3 regions of the Streptomyces sp. NPDC045968 genome follow, and region 1 is predicted to be linked to each of the others. Evidence: riboswitches for the same ligand, from Rfam matches in the RefSeq annotation. Region 1 holds a riboswitch; each other region holds the start of a gene.

Region 1 (3,197 bases):
TCGCGCAGCCAGGCCAGCGCCTTCACCGTGCCGCGCGTACCGGGCACGATCACCAGGTCGGCGTCGGCCAGCTCCTCGGCCCGGTCCACGAAGCGCACCACGACGCCCGGTTCGGCGGCGAGCGCGTCCACATCGGTGAAGTTCGACATCAGCGGTACGGCGCACACCGCGACCCGCAGGACGTCCTCGCCGTGCGGCGCGGTGACGGCGGACTCCCGTACGGCGCCGCGCAGCGACACCCGCAGCCCGTCCTCCTCGTCGATGCCGAGCCCGTGGGCGAACGGCAGCACCCCGTACGTCCGGCGCCCCGTGAGCTCGTACAGCATGTCGAGGCCCGGCTCCAGCAACGAGACATCGCCCCGGAACTTGTTCACGAGATAGCCGGCGACCAGCGCCTGGTCCTCCGCGCTCAGCAGGGCCGTCGTACCGAAGAACGAGGCGAAGACGCCCCCGCGGTCGATGTCCCCGACCACCAGCACGGGGAAGCGCGCGGCCCGTGCGATGCCCATGTTCACGATGTCCGTACGCCGCAGATTGATCTCGGCCGGACTGCCCGCCCCCTCGCAGATCACGGCGTCATACGTGCCCCGGAGCTGCTCCAGGCAGTCCACGACGGTCCCGAGCAACGACTCCTGCCGCCCCCCGTGGTAGCCGCGTGCGCTCATCTCGCCGACGGGCTTTCCCATCAGGACGACCTGGCTTGAGCGGTCGCTGCCGGGCTTGAGCAGCACCGGGTTCATCAGCGCGGTCGGCTCCACCCGGGCGGCCTGGGCCTGCATGGCCTGGGCGCGCCCGATCTCCGCACCCTCGCGGGTGACGAACGAGTTGAGCGACATGTTCTGCGCCTTGAACGGCGCGACCTTCACCCCCTGCCGTACCAGCCAGCGGCAGATCCCCGCCGTGACGACGCTCTTGCCCGCGTCCGATGTGGTCCCGGCGACCAGCAGTCCGCCGCTCATATCCGTCTCCGTCCCGCGATCAGCCGTCCGGCCACACAGACGCCGAGGGCCAGCGCACTCACCCGGCGCGACAGCCGCACCGCACGTTCGATGTCCGCGGTCTCCACCGCGCGGCCGGCCGCCCCGTTGAGTACCGGCCGGTGTTCGACCCGGCCGCCGTACGCGAGGGTCCCGCCGAGCCGTACGCCGAGCGCGCCCGCGAACGAGGCCTCGACCGGTCCCGCGTTGGGGCTCGGGTGCTTGCCCGCGTCCGCACGCCAGGCCCGTACCGCCTCCCGGGGACGGCCTCCGGCGGCGACGGCGAGCGCGGCGGTGAGGCGGGCTCCGGGCCAGCCGGCGAGGTCGTCGAGACGGGCCGAGGCCCAGCCGTACCGCCGGTACTGGGGCGACTTGTGCCCGACCATGGCGTCGAGGGTGTTGACGGCCCGGAAGCCGACGAGGCCCGGCACTCCGCCGAGCGCTCCCCAGACGAGGGCGCCGACGACGGCGTCCGAGGTGTTCTCGGCGACGGATTCGACCACCGCGCGGGCGATCTGCGGCCCGTCCAGGGAGTGCGGGTCGCGGCCGCACAGATGCGGCAGCCGTTCGCGGGCGATGTCGATGTCCCCGGCGGCGAGGGCGCCGCCGATGGCGCGGGCCTCGCGGCCCAGCGTGGTGCCGCCGATGACGGACCAGGTGGCGGCGGCGGTCAGTGCGACGGCGAGGGCGGGCCGGTCGCGGACGGCACGGGCGGTGAGCGCGGCGGCGCCCGCGGCGCCTCCGGCACAGATCAGCGTGTGGAGCGCGCCCCACCCGCGGTGGTCGCGCCACAGTCGGTTCTCGACCTCCGCGGCGGCCAGCCCGAAGACGGCGACGGGGTGGCCCCGGCGGGGATCACCCAGGACCAGATCGCCGATCAGACCGGCTGCGGCGCCGTACGCGAAGATGCGGTCGGCACGCATGGCTCAGCCCGCCGATGCACGGGACGTTCTGGCGACAGGTGACACAGGATCGGGCGCACAACGGCCAGGCATGGCGTATGTCCTCACTCAGGGTCCGCGCCCTGGTTCGACGTGACCGGCGACGAGAGTCTCCTGGCTTCCGGATCGGCACTTCCCCCGGTCTTCCAGTCCGCGTGCGGACCGTGACTTCCGGTGTGGGGGAGTGCTCCCCGGTGACAGTGGCGGGACCGCGCCGGATTCGCACCGGCTTCCTCTTCTGTCGCCGTAAACGGCACGGGCAGTCCACCACGCTCTGCGAACGCCCGTCAACTCGCCGTTGACCTGCGGGACTCCACGGAGGTCAACGGCGAGGGGATGGTACGGGTCAGGCGACGATCAGATAGATCCCGTAGGCGACCGCCGCGGCGCAGAGCCCGAAGCAGAGGTAGGCGCCGGTGCGGGCCAGTGCGGGAGAGCCACCGGGGCCGCCGGCCGGGGCCGGTGCCGCCTGCTTGGACAGGCCGATGATGCCGAGGGTGAAGAGGCCGACGAGCGCCACGGTTACCACGAGGCTGACGCCGAAGACGGAGGCGAGAGCCGCCCAGTCGATTTTCATGGTGGCAGTTCCCTGACCTTCAGACCGTGGCCGGGTGGGCCGGGTCGGCGGTGGTACCGGCCGGGGCCGGGATGGTGGACTTGATCTCCATGGCCACGGTGCCGGTGGGCGGCGGCGTGACGGCCGCCATGGCCATCGTGACGACACCCGCGGGCTCGGCGTGCTGGCTGTCCGTGACGTTGGTGTGGTCGACCGGCTTGCGGCGCGACAGCAGCCAGATGGCGCCGGAACCCGCGACGAGCAGGACCGCTACGACGGCGACACCCCAGCTGCCCTGCTTGGTGAGGAACTCGGCCCCCGCGCCCACCAGGCCGGCGGCCGGCAGGGTCAGGCCCCAGGCGACGAACATCCGGGTCGCGGTGGACCAGCGGACCACGCCGCCCTTGCGTCCGAGGCCCGCGCCCATGACGGCGCCGGAGCAGGACTGGGTGGTGGAGAGGGAGAAGCCGAGGTGGGAGGAGGCCAGGATGACCGTGGCCGCACTCGTCTGGGCGGCGAAGCCCTGCGGCGGCTTGAGCTCGGTGAGGCCGCTGCCCATGGTGCGGATGATGCGCCAGCCGCCGAGGTAGGTCCCCATGGCGATCGCGACACCCGCGGAGACGATGACCCAGACCGGCGGGTTGGAGCCGGGGGCCAGGACGCCGCCGGTGACCAGGGCCAGGGTGATGATGCCCATGGTCTTCTGCGCGTCGTTCGTGCCGT
Region 2 (3,197 bases), 1.1 Mb from region 1:
GTGATGTTCGCCTTCCTCGCCGTCGAGCTCGTCGGCGTCACCGCGGGCGAGTCCAAGGACCCGAAGACCGTCCTGCCCAAGGCCATCAACACCGTGCCGTGGCGCATCGCCGTCTTCTACGTCGGCGCGCTGATCATGATCCTCTCCGTGGTGCCGTGGAGCACGTTCAAGCCGGGCGTCTCGCCGTTCGTCGAAGCCTTCGAGCAGATGGGTCTCGGCGTCGGCGCCGCCATCGTCAACTTCGTCGTCCTCACCGCGGCGCTCTCCTCCTGCAACTCCGGCATGTACTCCACCGGCCGCATGCTCCGCGACCTGGCACTCAACGGCCAGGGCCCCAAGTCGTTCACCAAGCTGACGAAGAACGGCCTTCCGCTGGTGGGCACCACCTTCTCCGCCGCGCTGATGCTCGTCGGCGTCTGGATCAACTACCAGTGGCCGGGCGACGCGTTCAACTACGTCGTCTCCTTCGCGACCATCTCCGGCATGTGGGCCTGGATCATGATCCTGGTCTGCCAGATCCGCTACCGCGCCAAGGCCGACCGCGGTGAGCTGCCGCAGTCCACCTTCAGGGCCCCCGGCGCCCCCTTCACCAGCTGGTTCGCGCTCGCCTTCATCGGCCTCGTCATCGTCATGATGGCCGTCGACAAGGACGCCAGGATCTCGCTGTACTGCGCCCCGCTCTGGGCCCTGATCCTCGGTGTCTCCTACCTGGTGCTCAAGGCCCGCAACCCCGAGAACACCGCCTTCGTCAAGCGCTGACCCCGCCCGAAGGCCTCCCCGGACGCCCGGCCGCCCCAACGGCCCCGTCCACCATGTGGGCCCGCCCGTACCACTCCCCGGTACGCGCGGGCCCTCATGCATATCCTGAACGCCATGCTGACCCTTACCCAGGCGCTGTACGACCAGATCGTCGCGCACTCCCGAGCGGACCACCCCGACGAGGCGTGCGGCGTGGTCGCCGGCCCGGCCGGAACGGGCCGCGCCGAACGCTTCATCCCCATGCTCAACGCCGCCCGCTCGCCCACGTTCTACGAGTTCGACTCGGGCGACCTGCTGAAGCTCTACCGCGAGATGGACGACCGCGACGAGGAGCCCGTGATCATCTACCACTCGCACACGGCGACCGAGGCCTACCCCTCGCGCACCGACCTCACGTACGCCAACGAGCCCGAAGCCCACTACGTCCTGGTCTCCACCGCGGACACCGACGACGCGGGCCCCTTCCAGTTCCGCTCGTACCGCATCGTGGACGGCGAGATCACGGAGGAAGACGTCAAGGTCGTCGAGGCGTACTGACCCGTCCGTGAGCGCGGTCTGACAGACTGCACGCAGACCAACGAGGCGGCAGGAACCAGGAAGCCGGTGCGAATCCGGCACGGTCCCGCCACTGTGGCCGAACCCCCGGGAGAGTCGTCTCCCGGACGGGGAACGGAAGTCAGGAACTGGCCTGCCGCCTTCTCGCATCGACCAGGGGACGCGGAAATCCCCCGGAGAGGCCCGCCATGTCCAGGCGCACCCCCGCGCTCATAGCCGCCCTGCTGCTGCTCCCGCTCGCCCTCACCGCCTGCTCCACCGCGGACGCGAAGAACACCCCCATGGACGCGAAAGCGGCGCCGGGCTTCCCGTACACCGTCACCAACTGCGGTGTCACCACCACGTACGAGGCGCCCCCGAAGCGCGTCGTCACCATGAACCAGCACGTCACCGAAGTCATGCTGGAACTCGGCCTGGCCGACACCCTCGTCGGCACCGCCTACCTCGACGACGAGGTCCTGCCGAAGTACGCGGAGGAGTACGCGGCCACCCCGGTCCTGGCCAAGGAGTACCCCTCCTACGAGAAGCTCCTCGCCGCCGCACCCGACTTCGTCTACGGCGGCTACGCCTCCGCGTTCGCCGCGAGCGACGGCCGCAGCCGCGAGGCCCTGAAGAAGTCCGGCATCGACAGCCGCCTCAACACCGAGTACTGCGGTACGAGCGACACCGCCATGGACACCCTCTACGAGGAGGTGCGTGAGGTCGGCCGCACCTTCGGCGTCACCGACCGCGCCGAACGCTGGATCCGCGACGCGAAGGCCGCCAACGCCTCAGCGGCCGGGAAGCTCAAGGGCGTCGACCCCGTCTCCGTGTTCGTCTACGACAGCGGCGACAAGACCGCCTTCACCGCGGGCGGCAAAGGCATCGGCAACGAGATGATCACCCGGGCCGGCGGCCGGAACGTCTTCGCCGACCTCGACAAGCCCTTCGGCGACGCCTCCTGGGAGAACGTCGTCGCCCGCGAACCCGACGTCGTCCTGATCTACGACTACGGCGCCACCACAGTCGCCCAGAAGAAGAAGCGCCTCCTGGACGACCCGGCACTCGCGGACGTCCCCGCGATCAAGAACAAGCGCTTCGCCGTACTGCCGCTCTCCGACGCGGTCCTCGGCGTCCGCGCCCCCGCGGCCGTGACGGCCCTCGCCGCCCAGCTCCACCCGGAGACGGCCGCCGCACAGTGAGCTGCCGCACCCCCGACACGCGTCGGCGGCTGCGCCGCACCCTGGTCGTCGGCGTCCTCGCCGCCGTCCTCGGTGCGGCCGTCGTCGCCGCCCTCGCACTCGGCTCCGTCCGCATCCCGCCCGGCCAGGTCCTCGACATCCTCACCGGGCGGGCCGGACCGAGCCCCTTCCGTACCATCGTCCTCGACGTACGGCTGCCCCGCGTCCTGCTCGGCATCGTCGTCGGCGCCGGACTCGCCGTCATCGGCACCGTCCTCCAGGCCCTGGTCCGCAACCCGCTCGCCGACCCCTTCCTCCTCGGCGTCTCCTCCGGCGCGTCGACCGGCGCCGTCCTCGTCATCGTCCTCGGTGTCGGCGCGGGCCGCGCCACCACCGTCACCCTCCCCGCCGCCGCCTTCGCGGGCGCCCTCGGCTCACTCCTGCTCGTCTACACCCTGGCCCGCGGCGGCTCCGGCCTCACCACCAACCGGCTCGTCCTCGCCGGAGTGGCCGTCTCCTACATCCTGTCCGCGCTCACCAGCCTGATCCTGGTCACCTCCGCCCGCGCCGACCACCTCCAGGAAGTCCTCTACTGGACGCTCGGCGGCCTCGGCTCGGCCCGCTGGGACATGCTCGCCCTCCCCGCGACGGTCCTCGTCGCCGGTACGGCCCTGCTCCTCGCCATCGCCCGCCCCCTGGACCTGCTGCTCGTCGGCGAGGAGG
Region 3 (3,197 bases), on a different contig from region 1:
CAGTCCGGTGGCCCGGTCCGCGGGCGCGCCGGGCACGATGACGCCGCGCCACGGGGTGAGGCGGAGCTCGCCGGCGCACCGGCGGGCGGTTTCGATGAGCAACTGCCACTGGGCGGGGCCGAGACGCCCGAGCGGTACGCCCGTGGAGAGGGCGACCGTGCCGTGCCGGCCGACGGGGCCGGGGGTCGGCGGGGTCGCCCGCGCGGGGCGGGGGGCTTCTGCGGTGGTGATCCCGCCGAGTTGCCGTGCGATGCGGGCGGGCAGTGCGGTACGGATGTCGTCGGGCAGGTCCTTCACGCGCCAGGCGCCGGAGGGCCGGGCGGCGTCCAGGAAGGTCTCCGCGGCGAGGAGGGCGGCGCGGGGGGCGTCCGCGGCGGGCAGGCGCAGGACGGTGTCGCCGGCGCCGATCCGCAGCAGGGCGGTGCCGCGGTCCGCGGGGTCTGTTCGTTCGGGGTCCGCGGGGCCCGCGGGGTCCTCTGGGGCCGCGGTCAGGGTGACATCGGCGCCGAGGGCGTCCACGTCACCGCGGCCGTCGTCGAGGGCGAAGAGGAAGCGGCCGGAGAGGGCGGTCGCGCTCTCGCTCCGGCACAGCAGCCGGTCCAGCTCGGTCAGCCACGGGCGGATGTCCGGCAGCCCGCGGTCGTCGAGGCCCGAGAGGGGGGAGGCGACGATGTTCCGTACGCGTTCGTGGCGTTCGGAGGGCAGGAGTCCGGCGGTCCCGAGCAACTGGGCCAGTTCGGGGCCGCAGTCAGGGGCGAGACCGCGGAGCTGGGCGTTGCCGCGTGACGTGAGATGGAGGTCGCCGTCACCGAGCCGCCGGGCCGCTTTGTGCAGGGCCTCCGCCTGAATGACGGTCAGGACCCCGCCGGGTATCCGGACCCGGGCGAGCGCGCCGTCGTCCGCGCGGTGCAGCCGCAGGGTGCCGGGGCAGGCATCACCACTGCTCCGGGCACAGGCGGCGCCCTGGGACCGGGGCGAAAGGGCGGATGCGGACATGGCGGCGAGCATACCGACCATCACACCGGCGCCGGCGGGGCCCGGCGAGATGCCGGACCGGACGCCGAACGGTCCGCGAGGTCCGGTGGGCGGGGCGGGGCCCTCCGGGGTCTCTGCCCGAAACGGGCGCGGCACCCGGAAGCCGGACGAGACCGGCAGGTACGCCGGCTCCGTGCGGGGCCCCGCACGCCCCCTCGGCCGGTCCGGGCGACGCCCGCCGTCCCCCTTCGCCGAGGAGGTCCGCCCCCAGCCATTTTTCCGGCCACCTGAGGACGCGGACCCCGGGGCCGTACCGGGCGTCCGTACCCGGCCATTTTTCCAGCCAGGCGGGAGGGGGCTCGGCTCAGTCCACAGACCGGCCTCAACCGCCGAACGGGCTGAGACCGCGCGACCTATGACGACAACCCGAGCTTGGCGGCCAACGCCTCCAAGCCTGGCGGCCCGCCCACCGCCCCCGGCCTGTCCGGCGCTTGAGGGCGAACCCCCGCCCCGGCCCCGGCCGACCAGCGCCCCGTCCGGCGCCGAGGACAAGATCCCGGGCGCCCCCCATCCGCCCACCCCCGCCGCTTAGGATGCACACGGCGGTCACTCGGACCGCCATCGCCAGACGGCGACAGGGGAGGAAGCCCGGTGAGATTCCGGCGCGGTCCCGCCACTGTGAGCCCGGCCGAGACCCGGCCGAGCGAGTCAGGAACTCCCTTTCCCGAATGCCCGGACACGTCCGGGCGGGGGGAACCCCATTCCGACACCGCCCGGGGCGTGGACACCCCGAGGAAGGCCTGACGCAGCATGATTCTGCTTCTGTCGACGTCCGACACCGACCTGCTGAGCGCCCGCGCATCGGAAGGCCCGGTCAGCTACCGCTACGCCAACCCTTCCCGGCTCACGCTCGACACCCTCCCGGAGCTCCTCGACGGCGTGGACCTCGTCGTCGTCCGTCTGCTCGGCGGCATACGCGCCTGGCAGGAGGGCCTCGACCAGCTGCTGGCCACCGGCCGCCCCATCGTCGTACTGACCGGCGAACAGGCGCCCGACGCCCAGCTGATGGCCGCCTCCACCGTTCCCATCGGCATCGCCGCCGAGGCGCACGCCTACCTCGCGCACGGCGGCCCCGCCAACCTGGCGCAGCTGGGCCGGTTCCTGTCCGACACCGTCCTGCTCACCGGCCACGGCTTCGACCCGCCCGCCCCGGCCCCGGCCTGGGGTCCGCTGGAGCGGACCGCCCGCCGGCCCGCCGAGGGCGCGCCCACCATCGCGGTGCTCTACTACCGCGCCCACCACATGAGCGGGAACACCGCGTTCATCGACGACCTCTGCTCGGCCGTCGAGGACGCGGGGGCCCGCCCCCTGCCGCTGTACGTCGCCTCGCTCCGTACCCCCGAGCCCGAGCTCATCGACGCACTCCGCGCCGCGGACGCCATCGTGACCACGGTCCTCGCGGCGGGCGGCACCCGGCCCGCCGAGGCGTCCGCGGGCGGGGACGACGAGTCGTGGGACGCGGGCGCGCTGACCGGACTCGACGTACCGATCCTCCAGGCGCTCTGCCTGACCGGTTCGCGCAGCGACTGGGAGGACAACGACGAGGGCGTGTCCCCGCTGGACGCCGCCAGCCAGATCGCGGTCCCCGAGTTCGACGGCCGACTGATCACCGTGCCGTTCTCCTTCAAGGAGATCGACGAGGACGGCCTGCCCGCCTACGTCGCGGACGCCGAGCGCGCGGCACGGGTCGCCGGAATCGCCGTACGGCACGCGCGCCTCCGTCACATCCCGGCCGCCGAGAAGCGGATCGCGCTGGTCCTCTCCGCGTACCCGACCAAGCACTCCCGTATCGGCAACGCGGTCGGCCTCGACACCCCCGCCAGCGCCGTTGCACTCCTGCGCAGGCTCCGGGCGGAGGGGTACGACTTCGGCCCCGAGGAAGAGATCCCCGGCCTCGTCTCCGGCGACGGCGACGAACTGATCTACGCCCTGATCGAGGCCGGCGGCCACGACCAGGAATGGCTCACCGAGGAGCAGCTGGCCCGCAACCCGGTCCGTATCCCGGCGGCCGACTACCGCCGCTGGTTCGCCACGCTCCCCGCCGAACTGCGCGAGGCCGTCGAGCGGCACTGGGGCCCGGCACCCGGCGAGATGTTCGTGGACCGGTCCAGCAACCCCGAGGGCGACATCGTGCTCGCGGCCCTGCGCCGCGGCAACCTGCT

The links. A riboswitch is a leader RNA that binds a small molecule or an ion and turns the genes downstream of it on or off. The one in region 1 is predicted to bind cobalamin.
Region 2: another riboswitch for cobalamin. It lies ahead of AC07FA_RS00565 (ABC transporter substrate-binding protein); the one in region 1 lies ahead of AC07FA_RS05455 (cobalamin biosynthesis protein).
Region 3: another riboswitch for cobalamin. It lies ahead of cobN (cobaltochelatase subunit CobN); the one in region 1 lies ahead of AC07FA_RS05455 (cobalamin biosynthesis protein).

The regions. Positions count from the first base shown of each region.
Region 1 is NZ_JBWKLF010000001.1:1,247,899-1,251,095, forward strand. It holds gene AC07FA_RS05450 (cobyric acid synthase) at 1-959, opposite strand, end outside; gene AC07FA_RS05455 (cobalamin biosynthesis protein) at 956-1,900, opposite strand; cobalamin riboswitch at 2,005-2,194, opposite strand; gene AC07FA_RS05460 (hypothetical protein) at 2,265-2,495, opposite strand; gene AC07FA_RS05465 (inorganic phosphate transporter) at 2,515-3,197, opposite strand, start outside.
Region 2 is NZ_JBWKLF010000001.1:137,564-140,760, forward strand. It holds gene AC07FA_RS00555 (amino acid permease) at 1-759, shown strand, start outside; gene AC07FA_RS00560 (M67 family metallopeptidase) at 874-1,296, shown strand; cobalamin riboswitch at 1,310-1,465, shown strand; gene AC07FA_RS00565 (ABC transporter substrate-binding protein) at 1,503-2,495, shown strand; gene AC07FA_RS00570 (FecCD family ABC transporter permease) at 2,492-3,197, shown strand, end outside.
Region 3 is NZ_JBWKLF010000003.1:633,076-636,272, forward strand. It holds gene cobG (precorrin-3B synthase) at 1-1,008, opposite strand, end outside; cobalamin riboswitch at 1,570-1,718, shown strand; gene cobN (cobaltochelatase subunit CobN) at 1,786-3,197, shown strand, end outside.